One region of the Bradyrhizobium sp. USDA 4541 genome, then DNA from elsewhere that is predicted to be linked to it. Evidence: predicted binding sites of a transcription regulator. Region 1 holds the regulator's gene; each other region holds the start of a gene.
The links. Region 1 encodes PhoB, which activates phosphate uptake and scavenging genes when phosphate is short. Its sites were predicted from a motif close to TGTCATNNANCTGTCAT; they were not measured.
Positions count from the first base shown of each region.

Region 2: a site for PhoB is predicted at 2,514-2,530, ahead of J2R80_RS12810 (esterase-like activity of phytase family protein). Genes of this name have one in related genera too.
Region 3: a site for PhoB is predicted at 3,080-3,096, ahead of phnC (phosphonate ABC transporter ATP-binding protein). Genes of this name have one in related genera too.
Region 4: a site for PhoB is predicted at 3,172-3,188, ahead of phnF (phosphonate metabolism transcriptional regulator PhnF). Genes of this name have one in related genera too.

Region 1 covers NZ_JALJZF010000001.1:2,260,574-2,267,801, forward strand. The annotation lists gene pstC (phosphate ABC transporter permease subunit PstC) at 1-175, shown strand, start outside; gene pstA (phosphate ABC transporter permease PstA) at 180-1,025, shown strand; gene pstB (phosphate ABC transporter ATP-binding protein PstB) at 1,022-1,840, shown strand; gene phoU (phosphate signaling complex protein PhoU) at 1,947-2,663, shown strand; gene phoB (phosphate regulon transcriptional regulator PhoB) at 2,809-3,519, shown strand; gene J2R80_RS10535 (GcrA family cell cycle regulator) at 3,815-4,327, opposite strand; gene J2R80_RS10540 (aspartate aminotransferase family protein) at 4,815-6,026, shown strand; gene argF (ornithine carbamoyltransferase) at 6,023-6,949, shown strand; gene J2R80_RS10550 (Hsp33 family molecular chaperone) at 7,171-7,228, shown strand, end outside.
Region 2 covers NZ_JALJZF010000001.1:2,739,135-2,746,362, reverse strand. The annotation lists gene J2R80_RS12825 (hemin ABC transporter substrate-binding protein) at 1-572, shown strand, start outside; gene J2R80_RS12820 (iron ABC transporter permease) at 569-1,669, shown strand; gene J2R80_RS12815 (heme ABC transporter ATP-binding protein) at 1,666-2,469, shown strand; gene J2R80_RS12810 (esterase-like activity of phytase family protein) at 2,578-3,930, shown strand; gene J2R80_RS12805 (enoyl-CoA hydratase-related protein) at 4,311-5,147, opposite strand; partial or broken gene J2R80_RS12800 (IS5 family transposase) at 5,334-6,049, opposite strand; partial or broken gene J2R80_RS12795 (mucoidy inhibitor MuiA family protein) at 6,167-7,228, opposite strand, start outside.
Region 3 covers NZ_JALJZF010000001.1:8,155,137-8,162,364, reverse strand. The annotation lists gene hemC (hydroxymethylbilane synthase) at 1-471, shown strand, start outside; gene J2R80_RS39090 (DUF1045 domain-containing protein) at 478-1,167, opposite strand; gene J2R80_RS39085 (alpha-D-ribose 1-methylphosphonate 5-triphosphate diphosphatase) at 1,177-2,349, opposite strand; gene J2R80_RS39080 (chloramphenicol acetyltransferase) at 2,346-3,011, opposite strand; gene phnC (phosphonate ABC transporter ATP-binding protein) at 3,223-4,038, shown strand; gene phnD (phosphonate ABC transporter substrate-binding protein) at 4,118-5,050, shown strand; gene phnE (phosphonate ABC transporter, permease protein PhnE) at 5,134-6,018, shown strand; gene phnE (phosphonate ABC transporter, permease protein PhnE) at 6,015-6,863, shown strand; gene J2R80_RS39055 (Na/Pi cotransporter family protein) at 6,913-7,228, opposite strand, start outside.
Region 4 covers NZ_JALJZF010000001.1:8,147,240-8,154,467, reverse strand. The annotation lists gene J2R80_RS39055 (Na/Pi cotransporter family protein) at 1-722, opposite strand, end outside; gene J2R80_RS39050 (DUF1269 domain-containing protein) at 1,069-1,569, shown strand; partial or broken gene J2R80_RS39045 (patatin-like phospholipase family protein) at 2,162-2,321, shown strand; gene phnF (phosphonate metabolism transcriptional regulator PhnF) at 2,418-3,143, opposite strand; gene phnG (phosphonate C-P lyase system protein PhnG) at 3,272-3,733, shown strand; gene phnH (phosphonate C-P lyase system protein PhnH) at 3,738-4,346, shown strand; gene J2R80_RS39025 (carbon-phosphorus lyase complex subunit PhnI) at 4,350-5,453, shown strand; gene J2R80_RS39020 (alpha-D-ribose 1-methylphosphonate 5-phosphate C-P-lyase PhnJ) at 5,450-6,334, shown strand; gene phnK (phosphonate C-P lyase system protein PhnK) at 6,327-7,124, shown strand; gene phnL (phosphonate C-P lyase system protein PhnL) at 7,133-7,228, shown strand, end outside.

The sequences.
Region 1 (7,228 bases):
CTTCGCGCCGGGCACCACGATCTCGGCGGCGATCGCCAGCGAATTCGCCGAGAGCGACGGCCTGCACCAGTCCGGCCTGATCCTGCTCGGCCTGCTGTTGTTCGTGCTGACCTTCTTCGTGCTCGCCGGCGCGCGGCTGATGCTGATGCGGCTTGAAAAGAAGGCGGGGAAGTAACGCCATGAACCCGATCTACAAATCCCGCCGCCGCAGCGACATCGTCATCCGCGCACTCTGTGTCGGCGCGGCGCTGTTCGGCGTCACCTGGCTGGCGCTGATCCTGATCACGCTGCTCTATAACGGCCTTGCCGGCCTCAGCGTGCAGCTGTTCACCCAGAACACGCCGCCGCCCGGCTCGACCGAAGGCGGCTTGCTCAACGCCATCGTCGGCTCGGTCATCATGACCGTGATCGGCGTCGGCATCGGCGCGCCGCTTGGCCTGTTCGCCGGCACCTACCTCGCCGAATACGGCAAGCACGACAAGCTGACCTCGGTGATCCGCTTCATCAACGACATCCTGCTCAGCGCGCCGTCGATCATCATCGGCCTGTTCATCTATGGTGCGGTGGTGGTGCCGATGCGCGGCTTCTCGGCGATCGCAGGCAGCCTTGCGCTCGCGGTGATCGTGATCCCGGTCGTGCTGCGCACCACCGAGGACATGCTGCTCTTGGTGCCCAATCCGCTGCGCGAGGCCGCCTCCGCGCTCGGCCTGCCGCGTTCGCTGGTGATCAAGCGGATCGCTTATCGTGCCGCGCGATCGGGTCTGATCACCGGTGTGCTGCTGGCGACCGCCCGCGTCGCCGGCGAGACCGCGCCGCTGCTGTTCACCGCGCTGTCGAACCAGTTCTTCAGCCTGGATCTGACCAAGACGATGGCCAACCTGCCAGTGACCATCAACAACTTCGTGCAGAGCCCCTACGCCTACTGGAAAGAGCTGGCGTGGAGCGGCGCGCTGCTCATCACATTCACCGTGCTCGCGTTGAATATCGGCGCGCGTATCCTTGGTGCCGAAAGGGCCGCAAAATGACCGAGCTTTCCGTCTCCACGACTGCCGCAGGCCACATTCCCCAGGTTCCGCTGCCGGAAGCGCCGCCGAAAGTCACGGTGCGCAACCTCAACTTCTATTACGGCGAGCACCACGCGCTGAAGAACATCAACCTGACGCTCGGCACCAACCGCGTCACGGCGTTCATCGGCCCGTCCGGCTGCGGCAAGTCGACCCTGCTGCGCATTTTCAACCGGATGTACGACCTGTATCCGGGTCAGCGCGCGGTCGGCCAGCTGATGCTGGACCAGACCAACATTCTCGACCCCAAGCTCGACCTCAACTTGCTGCGCGCGCGGGTCGGCATGGTGTTCCAGAAGCCGACGCCGTTCCCGATGACGATCTACGAGAACATCGCCTTCGGCATCCGCCTCTATGAGAAGATCTCGAAGTCCGAGATGGACGACCGGGTCGAGAAGGCGCTGCGCGGCGGCGCGCTGTGGAACGAGGTCAAGGACAAGCTGAACGCCTCCGGCCTGTCGCTCTCCGGCGGCCAGCAGCAGCGCCTGTGCATCGCACGCACCGTGGCGGTGCGCCCCGAGGTGATCCTGTTCGACGAGCCGTGCTCGGCGCTCGACCCGATCTCGACCGCCAAGGTCGAGGAGCTGATCCAGGAACTCTCCGAGGACTACACGATCGCGATCGTCACCCACAACATGCAGCAGGCGGCGCGCGTCTCCGACAAGACCGCCTTCATGTATCTCGGCGAGCTGATCGAGTTCGACGACACCAACAAGATCTTCACCTCACCGAGCGATCGGCGCACCCAGGACTACATCACCGGCCGGTTCGGTTGACCGGCGCATGATCCGGAAAAGTGGAAACCGGTTTTCCGATCAGGTCATGCTAAAATTCAGGACACGAAGCCATGATCCCCGGGATCATGGTTGAGGGAGACAAGCGATGGCTTCTGAACATACCGCCAAGGCATTCGACAGCGACCTGCAGGAGTTGACCCGCCTGGTCGCCGAGATGGGCGGCCTGGTCGAACGAATGATTACCGAGTCGGTCGACGCGCTGATCCGTCGCGACGTCGCGCTCGGCAAGCGCGTGGTCGCCGCCGACATCGAGATCGACAATCTGCAGCGCAACATCGAAGAGCGCGCGGTGCTGACGATCGCGCGCCGCCAGCCGATGGCGATCGACCTGCGTGAGATCGTCAGCGCGATGCGCGTCGCCACTGATCTCGAGCGGATCGGCGACCTCGCCAAGAACATGGGCAAGCGCGTCGCGGCGCTGGAGAGCGATTTCCAGCCGCTGAAGTTGATCCGCGGCCTCGAGCACATGACCGACCTCGTGCTGTCGCAGGTCAAGTCGGTGCTCGACGCCTATGCCGCGCACGACCTGCCGGCGGCGATGAACGTCTGGAAGGGCGACGAGGAGGTCGATGCGATCTGCACCTCGCTGTTCCGCGAACTGCTCACCTACATGATGGAAGATCCGCGCAACATCTCGTTCTGCATCCATCTGATGTTCTGCGCCAAGAACATCGAGCGGATCGGCGATCACGCCACCAATATCGCCGAGACCGTGTTCTACATGATCGAGGGCCAGCAGATCACCGACAAGCGCCCGAAGGGCGACATGACCACTTTTGCCACCACGGTGCCGGGCAACTGAGGCATGATCGGCAAGCACGGAACCGGCAAGAGCGAAACTGGACGATCCTCGCGACAAATCGTTTCCGCGGGGACTATGCTCAAGGAAGTAAGCGTTTCGGTTTGCGTCTGGGCAACGGATCACCACAGAGAAAGAACTTAAACCGATGAGCGCACGCATTCTGGTAGTCGAAGACGAGGAAGCGCTGACGACGCTGTTGCGCTACAATCTCGATGCGGAAGGCTACGATGTCGAGACGGTGGGGCGCGGCGACGATGCGGATACAAGGCTGAAGGAGCGCGTCCCCGACCTCGTGGTGCTGGACTGGATGCTGCCGGGCCTGTCCGGCATCGAACTGTGCCGCCGCCTGCGGGCGCGGCCCGAGACCAAGCAGCTTCCGATCATCATGCTGACCGCGCGCGGCGAGGAAAGCGAGCGCGTGCGCGGGCTTGCCACCGGCGCCGACGATTACATCGTCAAGCCGTTCTCGGTGCCGGAGCTGCTGGCGCGGGTGAAGGGCCTCTTGCGCCGCGCCAGCCCGGAGCGGCTTGCGACCGTGCTGACCTACGGCGACATCGAGCTCGACCGCGAGAAGCGCCGCGTGGCGCGCTCGGGCCGTCCGATCGATCTCGGGCCGACCGAGTATCGCCTGCTCGAATTCTTCCTCGAGCATCCCGGCCGCGTGTTCAGCCGCGAGCAATTGCTCGACAGCGTCTGGGGCCGCGACATCTACATCGATGAGCGCACCGTCGACGTGCATATCGGCCGCCTGCGCAAGCTGCTCAATCCGGGCCGCGAGCAGGATCCGATCCGCACTGTGCGCGGCGCCGGCTACGCGCTCGACGACCGCTTTGCCAAGGCCGAGCCGCAGCCGTAACGGCCATGCGGCATTCATAAACCGCAACACGGCGTCGTCCCGGCGAAAGCCGGGACCCATACGCCGCGGCCAGCGCAATCGGCACGCGGCCAGACGGCTTTCTAACAACACCCATTCGTGGTTATGGGTCCCGGCCTGCGCCGGGACGAGGCCGGTGATGTAGCGGTAGCCCGGATGGAGCCGACGGGTCGCGCGAACGAGCGCCCCGTTGGCTCCATCCGGGCTGCGTCACACAAAAAAATCCCCGCTTTCGCGGGGATTTGTCTTTGAGGTCTTCCGTCGTTTTCCCGAGTGCTCACTTGATCTGCGGTTTCGCCGACGGCCGGCGGCGATCGGCGGCGGGCTGGTAGGCGACGCGCGAGTGATGCGCGCAATAGGGCAGGCCGCCGAGCGCTTTGCCGCCGCAGAAGAAGAATTCCGGGCTCGAGGGATCGCCGACCGGCCAGTGACAGGTGGCCTCGTTGAGCTCGAGCAGCGACAGCCGCTGGCTCATCGGCACCACATTGTCGTAGGAGATCGGATCGGGCTCCATCTCGGCCTCGAAGGCGTGCGCCAGCGCGGTGTTGCCGCGCGAGACCGGGCGCGCCACCCGCATCATGTGCTGGGCGGGGCGGGCCTTGCGCTGCCGCGGCGCGGCCGTGGAGGGTGCCTTGGCGCGGCCGGAGAGGCCGAGCCGATGCACTTTGCCGATCACGGCGTTTCGCGTCACATTGCCAAGTTCCGCCGCGATCTGGCTGGCCGACAGGCCGGACTCCCAGAGTTTCTTCAGCTGCTCGACGCGATCGTCGGACCAGGTCAATACAGTCATCGCATTCTTCCCTTCGCGTAGCGCCGGCCAATCATTGGAGCGGCGCTGCGAGCCAATCTGGACAAATATCCCTGCGGCCAGAATCCCTTAGCCCTCGCCGGGCACGGTGTTGCGCCCGAACGTTTACGCGAGACACAAAGGCTACTTAGAGGGTCCAGTACCGCCGCACGAGATGTCGTACCCGACAGGCCAAACGCTACAATATGGCGTGACTCTGGCGCAAGAGTCCGCGGTCGTGCGTCCACATGTTCCCACACAGTTAAGCATCGCGATGAGGCTTTTCCACCGCACCGGAATGCTCCGGATTGCGCTCGTTTCGCATTGCAGGAAGGCCACTTCGTGGCGATTGACACTTACCGACCGCAGCATAGAATGCCCGCCACGTGCCGCCCGCAAAGGCGGCCGTTTTGTTTTCCGAAGCTGGCCGTTGCTGCGCTGGCGTCAAGGCGCGCGGCAATTGTCGGCTTAAAAACCGTCAGTGATCGTCATGACCAACGCTGCCACGTCGCATCTGCTCCCCGTCTTCGCCAGGGTCGATCTCGGTTTCGAGCGCGGTGAGGGCGCCTGGCTGATCGCAACCAACGGCGACCGCTATCTCGATTTCACCTCGGGCGTCGCGGTCAACGCGCTCGGGCACGCGCATCCGCATCTCGTCAAGGCGCTGCAGGAACAGGCGACCAAGCTCTGGCACATGTCGAACCTGTTCAAGAGCCCGGACGGCGAGGTGCTTGCCGCGCGGCTGTGCGAGCAGAGCTTTGCCGACTTCGTGTTCTTCTGCAATTCCGGCGCTGAAGCGATGGAGGGCGTGATCAAGCTGGTCCGCCACTATCACTTCTCCAAGGGCCATGGCGAGCGCTACCGCATCATCACCTTCGAGGGCGCCTTCCACGGCCGCACGCTGGGCACGCTGGCGGCGACCGGCTCGGCGAAATATCTCGAGGGCTTCGGCCCGCCGATGGACGGCTTCGACCAGGTGCCGCATGGCGACATCGACGCGGTGAAGAAGGCGATCGGTCCGCACACCGCCGGCATCCTGATCGAGCCGGTGCAGGGCGAGGGCGGCGTGCGCTCGGCGCCACAGGCGTTCTTCAAGGCACTGCGCGCGCTGTGCGACGAGCACGGCCTGCTGCTCGCCTTCGACGAGGTGCAGACCGGCATGGGCCGAACCGGCGAGCTGTTCGCCTACAAGCGCACCGGCGTCACGCCGGACGTGATGTCGCTGGCCAAGGCGCTCGGGGGCGGTTTCCCGATCGGCGCGGTGCTGGCGACCGCGCAGGCCGCGGCCGGCATGGCGCCCGGCTCGCACGGCTCGACCTTCGGCGGCAATCCGCTCGCGGTCGCCGCCGCCAATGCCGTGCTCGACGTCATGCTGAAACCCGGCTTCTTCGAGCATGTGCAGAAGATGTCGCTGCTGCTCAAGCAGAAGCTCGCCTCCGTCGTCGACCGCTATCCCGGCGTGCTGTCGGAGGTACGCGGCGAGGGGCTGTTGATCGGCGTCAAGGCCGTGGTGCCGTCGGGCGACCTGATCGCAGCGCTGCGCAGCGAGAAGCTGCTCACCGTCGGCGCAGGCGACAATGTGGTGCGGTTCCTGGCGCCGCTGATCGTGACCGAGTCCGAGATCGACCAGTCGATCACCGCGCTCGAGCGCGCCTGCGCGACATTGTCGGTGGCGCAGCCGAAGAAGGCGGCTGGACAATGAGCAAGCCGGTCCGTCACTTCCTCGATATCAACGAGCTGCCGCTCGGCGAACTGCGCAACATGCTGTCCGCCGGAGCCGCCATGAAGGCGAAGCTGAAGGCGCATGAGAAGGGCAGGAAGCCGCTCGAAGGCAAGACGCTGGCGATGATCTTCGAGCGCCCGTCGACCCGCACAAGGGTGTCGTTCGACGTGGGCATGCGCCAGCTCGGCGGTGAATCCATCATGCTGACCGGCGCCGAGATGCAGCTCGGCCGCGGCGAGACCATCGCCGACACCGCGCGCGTGCTGTCGCGCTATGTCGATGCGATCATGATCCGCATCCTCAACCATGACGCGCTGCTCGAGCTCGCGGCTCACGCCACCGTTCCCGTCATCAACGGCCTGACCCGGCGTTCGCATCCCTGCCAGGTGATGGCCGACCTCATGACCTATGAGGAAAACCGCGGCTCGATCGAGGGCAAGACCGTGGCCTGGACCGGCGACGACAACAACGTGCTGGCCTCCTGGGCGCATGCCGCCGAGCGGTTCAAGTTCCAGCTCAATGTCGCGACCCCGCCGGAGCTGTCGCCGAAGAAGCCGATGCGCGACTGGATCAAGGCGACCGGCGCGCCGATCATGCTCGGCACCGATCCGGAAGCCGCCGTGCGCGGCGCCGACTGCGTCGTCACCGACACCTGGGTGTCGATGGGCGACAAGGAGGGCGAGCACCGCCACAACGTGCTGCGGCCCTATCAGGTCAATGCCAAGCTGATGTCGCTCGCCAAGCCGGACGCACTGTTCATGCACTGCCTGCCCGCGCATCGCGGCGAGGAGGTCACCGACGAGGTGATCGACGGGCCGCAATCCGTGGTGTTCGACGAGGCGGAAAACCGCCTGCATGCGCAGAAGGGCATTCTGACCTGGTGTTTCGACGCGGTCGCGTAGTCGGAGATCAGTAAGCGTTGTCGTCCCGGGCAAGCGAAGCGCGACCCCGGACCCATAACCATCGCTGTCAATTGTTGCGAAGGCTGGGGCACCAGCTTGATGCAAGCAACTCACATCGGTGGTTATGGGTCCCTGCTTTCGCATGCTTTCGCAGGGACGACGGAAACATCCGCGTTAGTGAACCCCTTTATTTCATGGTCCGAGACCCCAGATAGAGCGCCATGGTTTCACAATCCCCCGACATCAAAATCACGCCCGAGGCGCCGGTTCGCGCGCCCT
Region 2 (7,228 bases), 480 kb from region 1:
TGGTGCCGGAGACGTTCTCGGAGGCCGGGCTGGTCGAGAAGATCAGACTGGTGGGCCACGCCATGGGCGCCGATCCACGCGCCGCCTGCCTGACCACGGCGGTGGAGAGCGATCTCGCGCAACTGCGCGCGCTGCGTGCTCGGGTGACCAAGCCGGTGCGCGTGATGTTCGTGATGTCGCTGTTGAATGGCCGGGCGATGGCGGCGGGCCACAAGACCGCGGCGGACGAGATCATCCGGCTTGCCGGCGGCGTCAACGCCATCGATGGTTACGACGGCTACAAGCCGGTCAATGACGAGGCCATCGTGGCAGCGAAACCGGATGTCGTGCTGTCGATCGATCGCGGCAAGGACTCGTTGACGTCGGATGCCGTGTTCGCGCATCCAGCCTTCGCGCTGACGCCGGTCGCGGCCAACAAGGCCTTCATCTCGATGGAAGGCCTTTATCTGCTCGGCTTCGGACCGCGCACCGCGGCCGCGGCACGCGACCTCTCGGTCAAGCTCTATCCGGCGCTGGCGCCGGAGGCCGACAACTTCAAGCCGGCAGCGCTGACCGCGAATTGCCGGCAATGAGCGTGCTGGCCGAACGCCGCGGACGTGCGAAACGACGGCGCGCCGGCATGTCGCTGCGGCCGGCCGCGACACTCACCCTGCTCTGCCTGCTTGCGGCGCTCGCAGGCACCGCCCTCGTCGCCCTGACGGTCGGGGCTGCCGGCATTCCAATGGCTCGGCTTCCGGCGGCGCTTGGGCTTTGGGCTGATCGTGTCGCCAACCCGCTGCTCGCACGCGACCAGCTCGTGGTGTGGTCGATCCGCATCCCGCGGATCGCGGCGGCGGCGATGGTCGGCGGCCTCCTTGCCGTATCAGGCTCGATCATGCAGGGCCTGTTCCGCAATCCCCTTGCCGACCCCGCGCTGGTCGGCGTCTCCTCCGGCGGCGCGTTTGCCGCGGCGGCCGCGATCGTGTTCACCGACAGCCATCTCGGCGAAAGCCTGCGCTTCCTGCAACACCAGCTGCTGCCGATCGCGGCCTTTGCCGGCTCGCTGATCACGACCGTCGTGCTTTACGGCATCGCCAGCCGCGGCGGCCGGACATCGATCGCGATCTTCCTGCTGGCCGGGCTTGCGATCGCCGCGATCGCCAATGCCGGCATCGGCCTTCTGGTGTTCGTCGCCGACGATCGCCAGCTTCGCGACATCACCTTCTGGCTGCTCGGCTCGCTCAGCGGTGCGACCTGGAGCAAGCTCACGGCGCTGGCGCCGGTGCTGGCGGTCGCGCTGGTCGCCTGCCTCTCGATCTCGCGCGGGCTCGACGTGCTGGTGCTCGGCGAGGCGGAGGCGTTCCACAGCGGCGTCGACGTCGAACGGCTGAAGCGGATCTCGATCGTGCTGGTGTCGGCGATGACCGGGGTCGCGGTCTCGGTCTGCGGCGTGGTCGGTTTCGTCGGCATCGTGGTGCCGCATCTGTTGCGGCTGGTGATCGGGCCCGCGCATCGGCTGCTGCTGCCGGCCTCCGCGCTGCTCGGCGCCATCCTCCTGGTCGGCGCCGACACCGTGGCGCGCACCATCGTGGCACCCGCGGAAATGCCGATCGGCATCCTGACGGCAGCGATCGGCGCGCCGTTCTTCCTCGCCATGCTGCTGCGGCAGCGCGGGCTGGTGTCGCTATGACGGCCCTGCTCGAAGCACAGTCGGTATCGATGACGGTCGGCGGCGCGACCCTGGTCGATGCGGTGTCGCTGCAGATCGGTGCCGGCGAGATGGTCGCGATCGTCGGTCCCAACGGCGCCGGCAAATCGACCCTGCTGCGGATGCTGTCGGGCGACCTGCGTCCGTCCCGCGGGGCGATCAGGCTGAGGCAGCGCGACCTGCAAACTTACCGACCGCGCGCGCTGGCGCAGCACCGCGCGATGCTGTCGCAGCATGTCAACGTCACCTTCCCGTTCACCGTCGAGGAAATCGTCAGCATGGGCGCCGGCGAAAGCCCGCGTGCCGTGGCGCGGGCGCTGGTCGAGGCGGCGCTCGACGAGGTCGGGCTCGCGCGTTTCCGTTTCAGGCAATTGCCGACACTGTCCGGCGGCGAGCAGCAGCGGGCGCATTTCGCCCGCGTGCTGGTGCAGCTCGCCTGCGGCGAAGCGCTGCATGGACCGGGACTGTTGCTGCTGGACGAGCCGACCTCGAGCCTCGATCTGCGGCACCAGATCGACCTGGTCGAAACGGCCCGGCGGCGCGCCGCCCGCGGCACCGCGGTGATCGCGATCCTGCACGACCTCAACCTCGCGATGCGGTTCGCCGACCGCATCCTGCTGCTGCACCGCGGCCGGCTTGCCGTCGACGGCGACCGTACGGCGGCGATGAAGGCCGAGACGCTGCGCGAGATCTTCGAGATCGACGCTGCGATCGCCTATACCGGAAACGGTGTGCCGTTCCTGCTGCCGCAGACGATGCAGCCGGCGCGCAAGGCGACGTAACGCCGCAAGCCTTATCCCGCCGCAACATCCGCGGTTCACAAAACTGTCAGCCGGCTGTAACAGGCGGCTCGGAGAACACCGCATCGTTTATCCTTTGGGAGATCAACCATGCGCCTGTCCCTGCTCTGCTCCGTCGCCTCGATCCTGCTCGCCACATCGGCATTCGCGCAGGGTGAGGGCGAATTCCCGGCGACGCTGGCGGGACACGCCGTGATGCCGGCGGAGAGCTTCATCGACGCGCCCGCCGACGCCCCTGATGATCTGAAGACCTCGGGCAAATACACCACCGGCAAGCGCGTCGACGCCATCGGCACCGTGATGGGCAAATCGTACGAGCGGCCGACCGGCGTGTCGCTGCCGTTCAAGGGCCAGCCGCTGCAGGGCCATTCCGGCATCAAGGTGATGCCCGACGGCTCGTTCTGGGTGATCACCGACAACGGCATGGGCTCGCGCTACAACTCGGCGGACTCGATGCTGTACCTGAACCGGCACAAGATCGACTGGGCGAGCGGCAAGATCGAGCGTCAGGAGACCGTGTTCCTGCACGATCCCGACAGGAAGGTGCCGTTCCGCATCGTCCACGAGGACACCGCCAAGCGCTATTTGACCGGTGCCGATTTCGACACCGAAGGCTTCCAGATCATCAACGACATTTTCTGGATCGGCGATGAATTCGGGCCCTACATCCTCAAGGCCGACAAGACCGGCAAGATCCTCGCCGTGTTCGAGACCGTCGCCGACGGCAAGCCGGTGCGCTCGCCGGATCACTGGGCGGTGCAGTCGCCCGGCGCGCCCGGCGCCAGCTACACCAACGTCAACCTGCGCCGCTCCAAGGGCTATGAAGGTTTTGCTTCCTCCAAGGACGGCAAGTTCCTTTACGGCCTGCTCGAGGGGCCGCTGTGGGATGCCGACAAGAAGGATTGGGAGAAGGTCGACGGCAAGGAAGCCTCGCGCATCCTGGAATTCGACGTCGCGGCGGAGAAGTTCACTGGACGCTACTGGCAATATGCGTTCGAGCAGAACGGCAATGCGATCGGCGACTTCAACATGATCGATCCGGCCCAGGGCCTCGTGATCGAGCGCGACAATGGCGAAGGCACCGCCGACAAGGCCTGCCCGCAAGGCCAGCGCGGCGAGAACTGTTTTCCTGACCTCGCCAAGTTCAAGCGCGTCTACAAGATCGAGCTGTCCGATGCCAATGTCGGCAAGCCGGTGCGCAAGATCGCCTATATCGACCTGATGAAGATCCGCGATCCGAACAAGAATGCGCGCAAGCCGCTCAACGACGGCGTCTACACCTTCCCGTTCTTCACCATCGAGAACGTCGACCGGGTCGACGAGACCCACATCATCGTCGGCAACGACAACAACCTGCCGTTCTCCTCGAGCCGCGACCCGAACAAGGCCGATGACGACGAGTTCGTGCTGCTCGAGGTCGGCGACTTCCTGAAGGCGAAGTGAAGGGCTGCTTTCGCCGATCACACCCGTGTCGTTGCCCGGCTCGGCCGGGCGACCCAGTATTGCAGAGACGTCCGAACTTAGTGGATGGGCCGCGGCGTACTGGATGCCCCGCTCAAGGCGGGGCATGACAGCGAATATGCGGATAGCGTGATGCTCATCCCGGCACGACGGCCATTCCGTCATCCCCGCGCAAAGGCTACGCCTTTGTCGCTGGAGGTGCGAGCCTTGCGGCGCAATTGCGCCGCTGGGCGAGCCTCGAAGGATGCACGGCCACCGATGCAGCCGCGCGGAGACAGCCGGGCCGCCGCCCCTCGAGACGGCCGCTTTGCGGCCTCCTCAGGGTGACGGTGATACAGCTCAGCGCGCGGCTTGCGTGATCCTCACTCCTTCTTCGTCCGGTAATCTCCGAACGTCGTGTCGCGCTGGTCGAGCTGGGCCTTCACGCTGCCGCCGTCGCGGCGGAAGCCCGCCATGTAGGCCTTGCTGGCCTCGGTCGTGAAGGCCAGCGCCTGGATCTCGGTGCCGGCCCGCATCGCGGCGCGGGCGCCCATGATTTCCATCGCGCGGTGGACGCTACGCTTGTTGAGCTGCTGCAGCTCGATCGGCACCTTGGCCGCGCGCTCGGCGAAATCCAGCGTCTTCGTCTCCAGCTCGGCGAGCGGAAACGACCGGGTCGCATAGCCCCATTCGGCGGCCTCGCGGCCGGACATCGCGTCGCCCGTCAGCATCAATTCCATGGCACGGCGCATGCCGACCAGCCACGGGTGATACTGCATGTCGGGCGGGCTCATCAGCCGCACCGGCGGATAGCCGATCTGGGCGTCGTCGGCGACGTAGACCACGTCGCAGGCGGTCGCGAGCTCGGTGCCGCCGGCGAGGCAATAGCCGTGCACCTGCGCGATCACGGGCTTTGCGAGATCCCAGATCGAGAACCAGCCCTCGACGACATGGCGCGACCATTGGCCGGGCCCGGATGCCGAGTGATAGGGCTGGTCGACGCGATTGTCGGCGGAGAGATCGTAGCCCGCCGAGAAGCAGGGTCCGGCGCCGCGCAGGATCGAGATCGAAATTTCGGGATCGCGGTCGGCCTGCTCCAGCACCTCGAAGATCTCGCCGCGCAGGCGATTGTTCAGCGCGTTGCGCTTCTCGGGGCGGTTCAGCGTGATGCGGCGGACGCGCGGACGCGGATCATCGACGATGATGTGCTGGTAGCTCATGGATCCTCCCGATCTCAGGCTTTGTTGCCTTTGGCAAAGTGATGCCCGAGATCGGCAGGGTTGTCATCGGCAGATGACGCAGGTCCTCAAAGCGTTTTCAAGCGAAGTGGGTTCCGGTTCGCGTGAAGAAAACGCGTCAAGCAACAACGCTAGAGCCCCGGCACGGGCTCTAGGTGGTGTGGACACTTATCGCAGCCATAGGACGATGGCAGCGAGAGTGACGACGGCCCGGTAATTCCGGGCGGTCTTTTCGAAGCGGGTTGCGACGCGTCGGAACTGCTTGAGCTTGCTGAAGCAGCATTCCACGAGATGGCGCTGGGCATAGAGATGTTTGTCGAGCGGATATTTGAGGGCTCGCGAGGGGTTGTTGGGGATGACGGCGAGCGCCTTTTTGGCGGCGATGTCTTGGCGCAAACGATCGGCGTCATAAGCCGTATCGGCGATGACGACCTCGGCGGGCAGCCCCTCGATTAATGCAGCGGCTTGTGGTGCATCGCCCTTCTGGCCCGCGGTGAGCGTGAACCGCACGGGGCATCCCAAGCCGCGTACGGCCATATGTATCTTCGTGCTCAGGCCGCCGCGCGAGCGCCCGATCGCTTGATCTTCAGACCCCCTTTTTTCGCCCCGGCGGCGTGCTGATGCGCCCGGACAATGGTGGAATCGACGATCAGATATTCGAAGTCCGGATCCTCGGACATCGCCTCGAAGATGCGGCACCAGACACCCTTGCGGCTCCATCGACTGAACCGCCGGAACACGCTGTTCCAATCTCCAAAAGCCTCCGGAAGATCACGCCAAGGAGAGCCCGTACGCACGATCCAAAGCACACCTTCCACAAACATCCGGTTGTCCCGCCCGGTCGAGCCCTTCTGATCGGGCCGGCCTATGATCAGCGGCGCCATGCGCTCCCAGGCCGCGTCGCTCAACACCAAACGCTCCATCACACCCAAGGCCGCCTCCCAAAAAGAAGCCTTGAATCTGATTTGCTCTCAAAAGGGAATCCTTAGAGTCCACACCACCTAGCCCGCCGGCACCATCACGACGCCCTTGTCCTTGGGCCAGCGCATCCGCCAGGCGAAATTGATGTCCCTGATATCACCGGCCTTGGCCTCGAACGCCCATTCCAGCACGCCGCGCTTGTCGCGCAGATTGGTGGTCGTGGCAGGCGTCGACGACGGCAGCATCTCCACCACGATATCGTCGTTCTCGCTGACCGGGAGCTGATCCTGGACCGCGACCTTGATCGGGAAGTCGTGGCCGTTGCGCACCGTGGTCTTGAAGGCGCGCTCGTCGGTCTTCGACGTGGTCACGATCAGGCCGGCGGAGCCCTCGTTGCGCTTCACCACCGTGCGTTCGATCTTGACCTTGTCGTCGGCGCCGAAGCCGAGCCGCACGGTCTCGTCCTTGGCGGCGGTGGCCATCCGGCTGCGGCCGACAAAGATACCGTCGCGGTAGATCGAGATTTGCCCCGGCAGCAACGGCGCATCGTCGGCCTGCACGAAGCTCGCTTCCAGGAACGCGGTCGGGTCGATCACCGGAACGGCGCGAACCGCGAGATCGGGGGTGATGGTCGCCGTCGAGATGCGCAGGCTCTTCGCGCCCTCATTGGCGGCAACGCTGACGCGGCCGGGAATCTTGAAGGTGGCCTGGAAGGCGCCGACCTCGGCGGTGGCTTCCAGTTCGTCCATGCGTCCCCCACCAAAGCGGAATTGCTGAACCGCGTCGGCGGCCGGCGCGGGTGCCAGCGCCTCGCGCGACCGCATGCTGGCCTCTCCCGAAAGCTTCGCCAGCGGTCGCGGCGGCTGCGGATATTGCACGATCAGCGAGCGGAGGTCGGGCGCATTGCCGCCGCGCGCGACCCGCACGGTGGAGACGACGAGCGCCACGTTCGACCAGTCCTCGCCGGTCGACTGGGTGATCTCGGCGCGGCGCACCAGTTCGATCGCGGGCTTGCGGTCTTTGGCGCCGGTGTCGAGCCGGGCGTCATAGAGCGGCGTCCAGCGCGCGTTGGGAACCGCATAGGTGACCCGCAAGGTCGCCTTGGTCGCCGCCTGCGAGGCGACATCGATCCGCACCTCGAC
Region 3 (7,228 bases), 5.9 Mb from region 1:
CTGCCCGGCGGCGGCGACGTGGGGCCGGCGGATGCGCTGGTGATGGCGCGCTCGGGCCTGGAGCGCATCGGCATGACCGCGCGCATCGCGCATGATTTCTCGGTCGGCGAGATGCTGCCGGCGGTCGGCCAGGGCATTGTCGCGGTGGAATGCGTCGAGACCGACTGGGCGACGCGTGCGCGGCTTGCCGGGATCGACAACGTGCAGTCGCGGCTTGCGGCCGAGGCCGAGCGCGAGGTGCTGTGGGTGCTCAACGGTCATTGCAATTCGCCGATCGCGGGCCACGCCACGCTCGCGGGAGCCGAGATGACGCTGCGCGCCTCCGTGCTCGACGAGGCCGGCGCCGGCTTCATCGAGGTGACGCGGCGCGGACCCGCGGACCGGCCGCGCGAACTCGGCCGCGCCGTGGGCATGGAGCTGCTGGAGAAGGGCGCCGCCGAGATCATCGCCCGCACCCGGGCGGAGGAATAGCGCGCGCTACGCCCGCAACGGCCAGCTGCCGATGATGCGGAAGCGCGATGCGCTGTCGGTCTGCTTGAACAGCGCGATGCGGTCGATTGCGAGCCGCGCGAGGTCGACCGCCGCGAACCGTGAGCGCAGCTGCGCCACGATCGGGCCGCGCCGCTCGTCGCTCAGCCGCCCTGTCAGCGTCATGTGGAAGCGGAACTCCTCCATGACGTAGGGATAGCCCCAGCGGTCAAGATAGTCGCACTGCCGCGCGGTGAGTTTCTCTGGCCTGCGGCGCGCGCGATCTTCCGGCGTCAGCGGCGCGCGGAACGCGTCGAATTCGGTGACGCAATCGGCGGCAAGCTGCTGCAGATCATCCGAGCGGCTGGCCGGGATCACCGCGATGAAGCCGCTGATCGCATCGACCACCGGTTCGATCACCGGAATGCGCCGCGCGCGGCCGGCGAAGGCGGCACAGGCATCGAGAAGCTCGGCCTCGCTTCGACCGTCGGCGAGCGCGGTGGGCGCTTTCAGCGTGGCGTGGAATCCATACTTGCGCGGATCTTCGGTGATCTCGCGCCAGTCCGGCGTGACGCCTTCGGGAAACGGCAGGTCGTCGCCCGACACCGCATCGTAGCCGAGCAGTGTCGAACCGAAGCGGTGCAGGACGCTGTCGGGTGACGGCGCATAATAGATCGCGTAGCGCGGAGTGCTGGCCATGGGACTGGGCTACGCCGCCGCAACCGTCTTGCGCGGCGCGAGTAAATGAACGAGGCAGCTCGCGTCCGCCAGATGCACCAGCCGTCCGGCCGCTATTACGGCGATGATGCGCGGCCGCAGCGGCGCCTTGTCGTCGACGACGATGATGTCGGCACGGCGGCCCGCGGCGAGCACGCCGCGATCGGCGAGCCCGGCCGCGCGGGCCGGCGCCGACGAGATCAGGTCCCAGGCCCTGGCGAGCGGCAGGATCCCGTCGGCGGCGAGGCGGAACGCCGCGAGCAGCTGCGCCGGATAGTAATAGTCCGACGCCAGCACCGAGCAGAGGCCCTGTGCGATCATGTCGGATGCCTTGGTCCAGCCGGTATGGCTGCCGCCGCGCACCACATTGGGCGCGCCGAACACGATGAAATCGCCCGCCGCCGCGGCGTCGCGCGCGGTCTCCTCGTTGACAGGGAATTCGGCGATCACAGCGCCCAGCGCGCGAAACTCCTGGCGCATCGCCGGGCTGTTGTCGTCATGCGAGAGCATGCGGATATCGGCCGCGCGCGCGGCGGCGGCCAGTCGCGCGATCGAGGCGGGCACCTCGGGGCGGCGCGCCACGATCCGGTCGAGCATGTCGTTGACGGCCTCGACGGAGAGCCCGGTGCGCTCGGCCAGCTGGTTGCGCTTCTTCGGCTTGACGTTGCTATGGTCGTTGAAGGCGAACAGGTCGATGCGGCCTTCACCGAGCCATTGAATGATCTCGGCCTCGGCCTCGAGATTGTGGGTCTCGTGACGCAGGTGGAGGCGGGTGTCGGCGGCGAGCTGCGGCCGCAGCGCCTCGATCGCATCGAGTAGCTTGCGCGCATTCTCCGCGCTGCGCAGGCCGGGCTCCCACGACCAGGTCGTGCCGTGGAACACGGTGGTGATGCCGTTGGCGATCGCCTGCCGGTCGCTGTCGATCAGCGCCACGTCGGTCGGGAAGTCGACGCCGGGGCGCGGCATCATCTGCCGCTCGAACGCATCGCCATGCAGGTCGATGATGCCGGGCAGCACCAGGAGGCCACTGGCATCGATGTGAAGCACGGCGCGACCCTGCTCGGCGTCGAGCGCGCCGATGTCGCGGCCTGCGGTCCGCAGCGAGGTCTCGACCAGGGCGCCGTCAACCAGCGTGCGCCCGCCCTCGATGAAAATGTCCGTCACGATGCGGCGCTCCGTTGTTTGGCTTGCGATTGGGATACGGCCTCGGCCTCATGCTTGTCGAGGAATTCCTCGACCGCGAGCTTGCGAAAGTCGGGCAGGACGCGGCGGAGCGTCTCGTGATCCCAGTCCCACCATGCGAGCGCGGCGAGGCGGTCGGCGATCGTCTCGGAGAAGCGCCGCTTCACCGGCCGCGCCGGATTACCGGCAACGATGGTGTAGGCGGGAACGTCCTTGGTCACGATCGCGCCGGCGGCGACGACAGCGCCGGTTCCGATGTTCCGTCCTGGTAACAGGATCGCACCGTGCCCGATCCAGACATCATGGCCGATATGCACGTGATGCGCACGTCGCCAGTTGAAGAAGTCGGTGTCGTCGCTCTCTCCGGGGAAATACGCGCTGGCGCGGTAGGTGAAATGCGCTTGAGTCGCGCGATGCATCGGGTGGTTGCCGGGGTTGATGCGGGTCATCGCCGCGATCGAGCAGAACTTGCCGATCGAGGTGTAGGTGATCTGGCTGTCGTTCACGACGTAGGAATAGTCATCCATGCTGACTTCAAGCAGGATCGTGCGCGCGCCGACCTCGGTATATTTGCCGAGCTTGCTCTCACGGACCGACGCGGTCGGGTCGACGGTCGGCACAACCGAGAGTGTTTTTCCGGCCATCAGGGCCTCCGCAAATCTTCAAGAATCTTGGGCTTCCGGGGGATGCGCGCTCGTCATCGGGATGCTTGATGACAACATCATGACGTTGCGATGACGGCAAGGGAGCGACAAGGGAGGGGTGTGGACGATCGCCGCACCGCAGCGCTGTCGTCACATAACTGTAAAACGCCGGGGATAGCGATGACCCAACGAGGCGCGGTTGGAGCATTACATGCTGGTGGTGGAAGGTTTGACGTGCCGTTTCGGCACGAAAGCCGCAGTCGACAACGCGTCCTTTTCGATCGCGCCGGGCAGCTTTGTCGGCGTGATCGGCCGCTCCGGCGCCGGCAAGTCGACGCTGCTGCGGATGATCAACCGTCTCGCCGATCCGACCTCCGGCCGTATCCTGTTCGAGGGCACCGACGTCACCGCGTTGCGCGGCAAGGAACTGCGGCGGTGGCGCGCGCGCTCGGCGATGATCTTCCAGCAGTTCAATCTGGTCGGCCGCCTTGATGTGCTGACCAACGTGCTGATGGGCCGACTGGCCCAGATTCCGTCATGGCGCTCGCTGGCGCAGGTCTGGCCGGAGCAGGACAGGGCGCTCGCACTGTCGGCGCTCGAGCAATTCGACATCGCCCAGCTGGCGGCACAGCGCGCCGACCAGCTCTCCGGCGGCCAGCAGCAACGCGTCGCGATCGCCCGCGCGCTGGTGCAGGAGCCCGACATCATTCTCGCCGACGAGCCGATCGCCTCGCTCGATCCGCGCAACACCAAGATCGTGATGGACGCGCTGCTGCGCATCAACAAGCATTTCGGCATCACAGTGCTTTGCAATCTGCACTCGCTCGACCTGGCGCGGACCTATTGCGACCGCCTGGTCGGCATGGCCGCAGGTCGCGTGGTGTTCGATGGCGCCCCCGCGGCGCTCACCGACCATATCGCCCGCGAGCTCTATGACCTCGAGGCCAATGACGTCATCGGCGCAGCACCGCTGCCCGCGCCCGACGGTGCAACTGCGTCGGCACTCGGCACCGCAGCCGCGGCCTGAGCGTCGCGCATTTTTCAATCTGGGAGGCCGGGCATTTTGCCCGGCCAACAGGTGCAACTACAACAAAAGAGGGGTAGTCATGTTCACTCGTCGCATCATTCTGGCTGGCGCCGCCGCGCTGGCATTTGCCGGTTCGGCCTCCGCGCAGGACTGGAAGGCAAAGTATCCGGAGCTCACCTTCGCGGTGGTGCCGGCCGAGAACGCCTCCGGCGTCACCGAGCGCTGGACGCCGTTCGTGGCGTATCTGTCGAAGGAGCTCGGCGTGAAGGTCACACTGCGCATCGCCAACGACTACGCGGCCGTCATCGAAGGCCAGCGCGCCGGCAACATCCAGATCGCCAGCTACGGCTCGGCCTCGTTCTCTCGCGCGCGCCTGACCGGCGTCAAGACCGACGCGTTCGCCAACGATATGAACGCCGACGGTTCGACCGGCTATTACTCGGTGTTCTTCGTCAAGGCGTCGAGCCCGTACAAGACCGTCGAGGACCTGAAAGGCAAGAATCTCGGCCTGGTCGATCCGAACTCGACGTCCGGCAACAACGTGCCGCGCTTCGAACTCAACAAGATGGGCATCGCGAACGCCGAAGGCTTTTTCGGCAAGGTCGTGTTCACCGGCAGCCACGAGAACGCCGTCCTGGCGCTGTCGCAGGGAACCGTTGATGTGGCCGCCAACCAGTGGACCAACGAGGATGATTCCACGCTCGCCCAGATGCTGACCAAGGGCATGCTGAAGAATGCCGACGGCTCGGCGATGAAGAAGGATGATTTCCGCATCATCCACAAGTCGGCGCTGATCATCAACGGCCCCTATGCGTACAACACCGATCTTCCGGAGGACCTGAAGGCCGCGATCGCAAAGGCCTTCTTCGACGCCCCGACCAAGGACAAGGCCGCCTTCGACCGTCTGTCCGACGGTCAGAAGAAGGGCTTCCATCCCGCCACCACCAAGGATTGGGACGGCACCATCGAGCTGATCAAGTTCGTCGACGGTTTGCGAAAGAAGGCGAGCTGATCGCACGCCTGACGTCACGAGGGTCGGGCGTATAGCCCGGCCCTTTCTCTCCACTCAACTCCGAACCGGACTGGCACGCGTCGATGGCGACCGCCGTATCCATTCTTCCAGCGCAGCAACTGGCGACGCTGGGGGACGCCTACCGCAAGTCCGTCGCACGCAAGCGGTTGAAGGCCGCGCTGGCAACGGCGGCATTCTGTGCGGTGCTGGTGATCGCGGCGTTCGGCGCGGAAGTGAACCTGCGCACGCTGTTCACCTATTTCGGCAATTTCGTCAGCTATTTCGATCGCATCCTGACGCTGGATTCCGGCGCGCGGGTCTGGACCGATCCCGCCGAATGGTTCTGGGGTTGGCATAAGTGGCTGAAGATGCTCGGCGAGACGATCCTGATCAGCTATGTCGGCACGCTGACGGGTGCCGTGCTCGCCTTCGCGCTCAATTTCTTCGCGGCCCAGAATACGTCGCCGGGCCCGTGGGTACGTTTCACGATCCGCCGCCTGCTGGAATTCGCCCGCACCGTCCCCGGCATCGTGTTCGCGCTGATCTTCGTGATCGCGTTCGGCCTCGGGCCGATGGCCGGCGTGCTGGCGATCGCGATCCACACCACCGGGGCGCTCGGCAAGCTGTTCGCCGAGATCGTCGAGAATGCCGACATGAAGCCGGTCGAGGGCATCCGCTCCACCGGCGCGAGCTGGCTGTCCTGCATGCGCTTTGCCGTGCTGCCGCAGGTCTCGGCCGGCTATGCCAGCTATGCGCTGCTGCGCTTCGAGATCAACGTCCGCGAGGCGTCGGTGATGGGCTTCGTCGGCGCCGGCGGCATCGGCCAGGAGCTGGTGGTCGCGATCCGCAAGTTCTACTATTCCGACGTCAGCGCCATCCTCATCACCATCATCGTCACCGTCTTCATCATCGACATCTCGACCGGCTGGCTGCGCGGCCGGCTGTTCGGCAAGGAGACCCGTCGATGAGCCAGATGCCGAGGCCGGACACCGCGGAACTGCGCGCGAAGTACCCCGACGTCTTCGAACGTCCCGCATCGGCACGGTTGGCGATGCCGGCCATGATCGCGGCGGCGCTCGCGATCTTCGTGTTCGGACTGGTCGATCTCGATTTCTCGCCGTCCAGGCTGATCGCGGGCCTCGGCCAGCTCGGCTGGATCACGATGCTGATGCTCCCGCCGAATCCGGGCTCGTCGTTCCCGCTCTACATGCAGGCGCTCGGCGAGACGCTGTCGATCGCGGTGCTCGGCACCACGCTTGCCGCGCTGCTGGCGCTGCCGGTCAGCCTGCTGGCGGCGCGCAACATCATCCCCTCGAACCTGATCCGCTTTCCGGTGCGCCGCTTCCTCGATTCGATCCGCGGCGTCGATACGCTGATCTGGGCGCTGGTCTGGATCAACGTCGTCGGCCTCGGCCCGTTCGCGGGCGTGCTCGCGATCATGGTGTCGGACTTCGGTGCGTTCGGAAAGCTGTTCTCGGAGGCGATCGAGGCCGCGGATCGCAAGCAGGTCGAGGGCATCCGCGCCTCCGGCGGCAACGCGCTGCACGAGATCCGCTTCGGCCTGCTGCCGCAGGTGCTGCCCGTGATCGCCGGGCAGCTGCTCTACTTCATCGAGTCGAATACCCGCTCGGCCACCATCATCGGCATCGTCGGCGCGGGCGGCATCGGCTTGCAGCTTGCCGAACAGATCCGCGTGCTGGAGTGGCAGAAAGTATCGTTCCTGATCCTGATGATCCTGATCGCGGTTGCCGCGATCGACTTCATCTCGAGCAAGCTGCGCTTTGCGATCATCGGCCAGCGTGCCGTGGTGTAGAACCTTGCCTCGCCCTGCTCTTGCGGGACGCCTCGAGTTTTGTACCGCACTATGCGCTGCGACCGTGAAGATGCGCGAGGGAGCGCCAGGCGTGATGCGTGAGCGTTTCAAGGCGCCGTACGGTATCGACGCGAGCGATTGCGTCGTCCGCGATCGTCGTTCCATCCGCCACAGAGTCGAGCGTGGCCTTGCGGTGGTCTCTCCGCACTTCGCCGAGTGCTTTCGCGCAGTGTTCCAGATGCGCAAGGGCCTGCTCGGTCGATGTCCCGGCTGTGGCGAGTGCCTTCCCTGGGTGGTGCGACCGCGTCGGCGCTGTTCTCGGCTTGATCTTTCTGGCGGAATCGGAAGCGTCGGGCACGACAGCG
Region 4 (7,228 bases), 5.9 Mb from region 1:
CCGATTGCCGCCATGGCGGAACTGGTCGCCGTTCCGATGTTCTGCCCAATGATCAGTGCGCATGCCTGGTCTAGGCCGATGGCTCCAGCATAGTGTGCCGAGAGCGTCACCGCGATAGCCGCGGTCGACGATTGCATCACGGCGGTCATCACCAGTCCGACGACGGCCAGCGCCAGCACCCCGTACAAGCCGGCCCACCAGGTGGCGCCGAGAACGGCCGGCAAGTCCGCCGGGTGCAACCGTTCGGCTAGTCCTCCCATGCCCTGCTGCAGGGTCGTCAGCGCGAACAGCACCAGCGCGAACCCCGCAAGGGCTGCTCCCGCTGCGGATACACGGCCACCGCCCAACAGCTTGATCAATGCGCCGACGAAAATCATCGGGAGCGCCGCGGCCGTGAGGGAGACGCGAACGCCGATCAGCGCAACGAGCCAGCCGGTTCCCGTGGTTCCGACGTTCGCACCGAACACCAGGGCCAGCCCTTGTGGAAAGGTCAGCACGCCCGCGCTTACCAGACCGATGGTGGTCATCGTCGTGGCGCTGGACGATTGCACGATCAAGGTCACGATGGCGCCCCACAGCGCACCGGATAGCGGGGTCGCTGCTGCCTTGCTCAGGACTGTCCGCAATTTGGATCCGGCGAGTCCCTTGAGGCCGGCGGTCATGACGCTCATGCCAAGCAGGAACAAACCAACTCCACCGAGGACCGAGATCGCCGTCGACATGCGTGCTCTCTTCGCAGTGCACCGACAATTGAACCAATCAACCTAAAGCAGCGGCGCCCTGAAGTCAGCACGGGATGAGGATTTGTCATCCGGCCGATCCCGCGACGGCTTTTTGGTCGCACGGGTCGAACTCAGAAGGGCGCGGCACACAGGCTTGCGGCGAGTCCTTGTTCGAGACACATGCGACAATGTCGCTTACTCAATTGCACCGAGCGCTAAAAACATCTCGGGATTGTGAAGCTGCGTGCATGATTGCGCGGCAAGAGACTTTCGGGTCTGTGCTAAGTTTCGGCCGTGCATCACGCGCGGAATAGGGGCAGCACTTCGAGCCATCAGGGAGTGTTCAATGTCAGATCTCGTTGCGATCGTGTACCCATCCGAAGTCAAAGCAGAGGAAGTTCGGCAAAAAATACTCAAGCTTCAGAGCGAGTACCTGATCACGATCAGCGATGCCGTGATCGCAGTCAAAACCGGGGACGCTGTAAAGCTCAATCAGCTCGTGAACACCACCATGACCGGCGCCGCCAGTGGCAGCTTCTGGGGACTGCTCTTGGGGATGGTATTCCTGAATCCCCTTCTCGGCGTGGCGCTCGGAGCCGGCGCAGGCGCTTTGAGCGGTGCGCTGACCGATTTCGGGATCAGAGACCAGTTCATGAAGGATCTCGCGTCGAAGGTGAAATCGGGAGATGCCGTTCTGTTCCTGCTGATCAAGTCCATGACCTCAGACAAGGTTCTCAATGCGATCAAGGATGCCGGAGGGATCGTCCTGACGACCTCGCTCGATGAAAAGAAGGAGCAGCACCTTCGCGACGCGCTCGCAGCCGCAACCCAGGCCAAGGCTGCCTAGTCGCCGATCTTGTGGCGGCCTAATACGCTGCGGACTTGCGTGGGGATCAGTGCGCAACAGCATCGGTCCTTGGGCGGATCGCCAGCGATGAGGTTGGCTGCGGCGTTCGGCTCCGCGGTCGCTTCCCTTCCGCGCAGCCAGGAGCCGGGAGAAAATCATGCGCAAATTGTTTCTATGGGGCCTAGCACTTGGGATTGCTTCGGTGGCGAACACGGCGACCAGCGGTCGTTCGCAGGCCGGCCTCATTGCGCCGCTGGGTCTGCGCCAGGCCGCCGACGAGCTTCGTCTCGCGGAAACTGTCCAATTCACCTGGAGGGGCCACCGCTACTGTTGGTACAGCAGGGGATGGCGCGGCGGCGGTTGGTATCGGTGTGGTTTTGGTTCAAGGCGCGGCATGGGTTGGGGTGGTCCGGCGGGATGGCACGGATGGCGCCGGCCAGGCCACCGCCCGGTCACTCGGCCTCCGAGACCTGGGCGGCCAGGAATCCAGCGTCCGCAACCACTCCCGCAACCGCTTCCCGGCAGGAGCTGATGGCCGCTTTGTCTATCGTTCGCCGGCCGCGACGTGGCCGCACGCCAGTCGGAGCCCGCCATGTCCTTGAAGGAGCCGCAAACACGCGCGGGCCAAGTGCGCGATACCGTGCTGGTCGATCTCGCGCTGGAGGGCAGTGGATCGTACCGCGCTTTTACCTGGGGTGCTCGATCGGCTCATGGATGAGCCGTGGTTGCGCAGCGAGGCAATATCGGGCACCTGACGACGACCAACGTTCATACTGGCCTGGGCGTGTGTAACAAGACATTGGGCCTTGCAGGGCTCGACCGTTTAGTTCGGATTACAAAGGGGATTGTCAGCCGTTCTCGACCAGAAACTCCACGCGCTCGGCGGCGAAGCGCGAGCGCTTGGTCACCAGCGGCTGGTCCAGCATGTCGACGTCGGTGGCGTCGACCACCAGCACCGGCCGTCCCAGCGGCAGGTCGAGTCGCGCGGCGTCGGTCGCATCGACGATCGCCGCGGTGATCCGGGTCGAGGCGCGGTGGTAGTCCTTGACGCCGTAATGCCCGAGCAGCTTCGTCATCGAGCGGACGTTGGCGAACACGCTGCCGGCATCGGGAAACCGCTCGGTCGACAGCCAGGTGGTGGAGACGCAGATCGGCGTCCGGTCGGCGAGCCGCACCGCTTCGATCCGGATCAGCGGCGCACCGATCTTCAGGCCGAGCTCGCGCGCGATCTCGCGGTTGGCGACATCGCTGCTCGCATCGATCAGCTGGCCGCGCGGCTCGTGGCCGCCGGCGCCGACGATCTCGGAAAATCGCGTGCGTGAGCGCAAGGGATAGGCGAGGCGCTGGGCTTCGACATAGGTGCCGCTACCGCGTTCCGCGCGCACCAGGCCGCGCTCGGCCAATGCGGCGAGCGCCCGCCGCACGGTGTGCCGGTTGACCCGGTACGTCTCGGCGATCTCCATCTCGCCGGGCAGCTTTTCGCCGGCGGCGAAGCGACCGTCAGCGATGCCGCGCTCGATGCCGTCGGCGACCTGCCGCCACAAGGCGACGCCGGAACTTTCCTGCATGCTCATGGCGCGGTGATACCAGAAATCTTTGGTTTGTCACGAAACAGTCATGGCGCTCCGCTATCAAGTTGTCTAGTATCATAGACAACTTGATGCAGGCAAGGTTGCCCAAAGGTTTGCCCATGAGTTCGACCATGAGTTCGACCGGACCAAACAGCAAACAGGCCCAGCGCAAGGCCGCGATGACGGTGCTGGCGCACGCCGCCGCTACGGACATCGCAGGCAGGCTGGCCGCGATCGCGGTGCCCGCGCATGAGAACCTGCGCGAGCCGGAAAACGGCCTTGTGATGCTGCGCGGGCGGATCGGCGGCGACGGTGCGCCATTCAATCTCGGCGAGGCGACGGTGTCGCGCGCGGCGGTGCGGCTTGCGACCGGCGAGGTCGGCTTCGGCTACACGCTCGGCCGCGACGCGCGGAAGGCGCAGATGATCGCGCTGTGCGACGCCATGGTGCAGTCGGCGGAGTTGTCCGGCGAGGTGGAGGCCAAGGTGATCGCGCCGCTGCGCGTCGCCATGAACGCCGAACGCGGCCGCAAAGCAGCGGAAACCGCGGCGACGCGGGTCGATTTCTACACGATGGTGCGCGGTGAGGGATGATGCAATGACGACGATTGCCGAAATGCCCGCGGGCTTTGCCGACAAGGTGCTGTCGGCGCAGTCGACTTTCCGTTCCGTGATGGATGCGATGGCGCGCCCGGGCAGCGTGCAGCGCGTCGCCGCTGATGTCGGAACACCGGCCGGCATGATGCGCGGCTCGGCCGCGATCGCGCTGACGCTGTTCGATCACGACACGCCGATCTGGCTCGACGCCGCGATGTCGGCGACGCCTGACGTCGCCCGCTGGCTGAAGTTCCATGCCAGCGCGCCGGTGATCACCGATTCCTCGATCGCGAGCTTCGCTTTGATCGGCGATGCCGCGAGCCTGCCGGCGCTCGATTGCTTCGCATTCGGCAGCAGCGAATATCCTGACCGGTCGACTACACTGATCCTGCAGGTCGACAGCCTGTCGCAGGGCCCGGCCTTCGAGCTGAAAGGACCCGGCATCGACGGCAGCGCCGTGCTGCAGGCGATGCTCAAGCCGCGCGACCTGTTCCAGCGGCTTGCGATCAACGAAGCCCTGTTCCCGCGCGGCATCGATGTCGTGCTGGTCCATGACGATGCCATTGTGGCGATCCCGCGCGCCACGCGGCTGATCGCAAGCGGAGTGTGAGCGATGTATGTAGCCGTCAAGGGAGGCGAGCGCGCCATCGAGAACGCCCATCGTCTGCTCGCGCATGAGCGGCGCGGCGACCGCGAGGTGCCCGAGGTGACGCTGGCACAGATTTCCGAGCAACTCGCGCTCGGCGTCGATCGCGTGATGACCGAAGGTTCGCTCTACGACCGCGAGCTCGCGGCGCTCGCGATCAAGCAGGCGCGCGGCGACATGATCGAGGCGATCTTCCTGGTCCGCGCCTTCCGTGCCACGCTGCCGCGCTTTGGCGCCACCGAGCCGGTCAACACCGGCGAGATGCAGGTGCGGCGGCGGATCTCCTCGACCTTCAAGGACGTTCCGGGCGGCCAGATCCTGGGGCCGACCTTCGACTACACCCATCGCCTGCTCGATCCGCAGCTCGCGGAAGGCTTTGTGCCGGAGCAGCCGGCGACCGCGGAGGCCTCGCAGGCCGCCACGCCGCGGGTGACCGACATTCTCGGCCGTGACGGTCTGATCGAATCCTCGCCGCAGGCAGATTGCGACACGCCGGTCGGCGACCTCACGCGCGAGCCGTTGAGCTTTCCGGCCGACCGCGATTTGCGGCTGCAGAATCTGGCGCGCGGCGATGAGGGCTTCCTGCTCGCGCTCGGCTACTCGACGCAGCGCGGCTACGGCCGCAATCACCCCTTCGCCGGCGAGATCCGCTTCGGCGAGGTCGAGGTCGAGTTCTTCGCCGAGGACGCGGGCTTTGCCGTGCCGCTCGGCTCGATCGAATTGACCGAGTGCCAGATGGTCAACCAGTTCAAGGGCTCGACGACCGAGGCGCCGTGCTTCACCCGCGGCTATGGCCTCGCCTTCGGGCAGAGCGAGCGCAAGACCATGTCGATGGCGCTGGTCGATCGCGCGCTGCGTGCGCGCGAGCTCGGCGAGGAGGCGGCGGCGCCAGCGCAGGACGAGGAGTTCGTGATGTCGCACTCCGACAATGTCCAGTCGACCGGCTTTGTCGAGCATCTCAAGCTGCCGCACTATGTCGACTTCCAGTCCGAGCTCGGCCTGTTGCGCAAGCTGCGGCAGGAGTTCGCGGAAGCCAACGAGGCCGTGGAAATGCAGGAGGCCGCGGAATGAACGCGCCGACGTACAATTTCGCCTATCTCGACGAGCAGACCAAGCGGATGATCCGCCGCGCGATCCTCAAGGCGATCGCGATCCCCGGCTATCAGGTGCCGTTTGCGAGCCGCGAGATGCCGATGCCCTATGGCTGGGGCACCGGCGGCGTGCAGGTGACCGCCGCGATCCTCGGTCCCGACGACGTGCTGAAGGTGATCGACCAGGGCTCGGACGACACCACCAACGCGATCTCGATCCGCAAATTCTTCGGCAAGACCGCGGGTGTCGCGACCACGACCTCGACCACGGACGCGACCGTGATCCAGACCCGGCACCGCATTCCCGAGGCGTCGCTGCATGCCGGACAGGTGCTGGTCTATCAGGTGCCGATCCCCGAGCCGCTGCGCTTCCTCGAGCCGCGCGAGACCGAGACGCGGCGCATGCACGCGCTCGCCGAATACGGGCTGATGCACGTCAAGCTCTACGAGGACATCGCGCGCTTCGGCCATATCGCGACCGCCTACGCCTATCCGGTGAAGGTGAACGCACGCTACGTGATGGACCCGTCGCCGACGCCGAAATTCGACAATCCGAAGATGGACAATTGCGCGGCGCTGCAACTGTTCGGCGCCGGCCGCGAGAAGCGCATCTACGCGATCCCGCCCTACACCACCGTGGTGTCGCTGGACTTCGAGGATCACCCGTTCACGCGCTACCGCTTCAACGCGCCCTGCGCGCTGTGCGGCGCCGACAATTCCTATCTCGACGAGATCGTCACCGACGACAAGGGCGGGCGGATGTTCGTCTGCTCCGACACGGACTTCTGCGAGCAGCGCCAAGCCGCCGGCCATCACGGCACCGAGAGCGCGGCGCCGCACAAGGAGAAGGCGCATGTCTGAGCTCGCGAGCCTCGACAACGACGAGCCGTTGCTGGTGGCCGAAGGGCTTGCCAAGAATTACGGCCGGCTTGCCGCCTGCCGCGACGTCTCGTTCGCGCTCTATCCCGGCGAGGTGCTGGCGATCGTCGGCGAGTCCGGCTCGGGCAAGTCGACGCTGCTGCAGCTGCTCTCGGCGCAGCTCGCGCCGAGCGCGGGCCGGGTGTGCTACCGGATGCGCGACGGCGTGCTGCGCGATCTCGCTGAACTCGGCGAGGCCGAGCGGCGCTTCCTGTTCCGCACCGACTGGGGCTTCGTGCACCAGGACCCGGCGCAGGGGCTGCGCATGGGCGTCTCGGCCGGCGCCAATGTCGGCGAGCGGCTGATGGCGGTCGGCTGGAATCATTACGGCCGCATCCGTGACACCGCGTCGACCTGGCTGGAGCGGGTCGAGATCGATACCGGCCGCATCGACGATGCGCCAAAGACCTATTCCGGCGGCATGCGGCAGCGGCTGCAGATCGCCCGCAACCTCGTCACCGAGCCGCGGCTGGTGTTCATGGACGAGCCGACCGGCGGCCTCGACGTCTCGGTGCAGGCCCGCCTGCTCGACCTGATGCGCAACCTCGTCAGCGAGCTCGGGCTCGCCGCGATCGTCGTGACCCACGATCTCGCCGTGGCGCGGTTGCTTTCGCATCGCGTGATGGTGATGAAGGGCGGCCGCGTCATCGAGACCGGCCTCACCGACCAGGTGCTCGACGATCCGCGTGAGCCCTATACGCAGCTGCTCGTTTCCTCGATTCTTCCGCCATGAGCGTGCCAATGACCGCGATGATCGAACTTGCCAACGCCGAGAAGACCTTCACCATGCATCTGCAGGGCGGCGTCGAACTGCCGGTGGTGCGCGGCGTCTCGTTC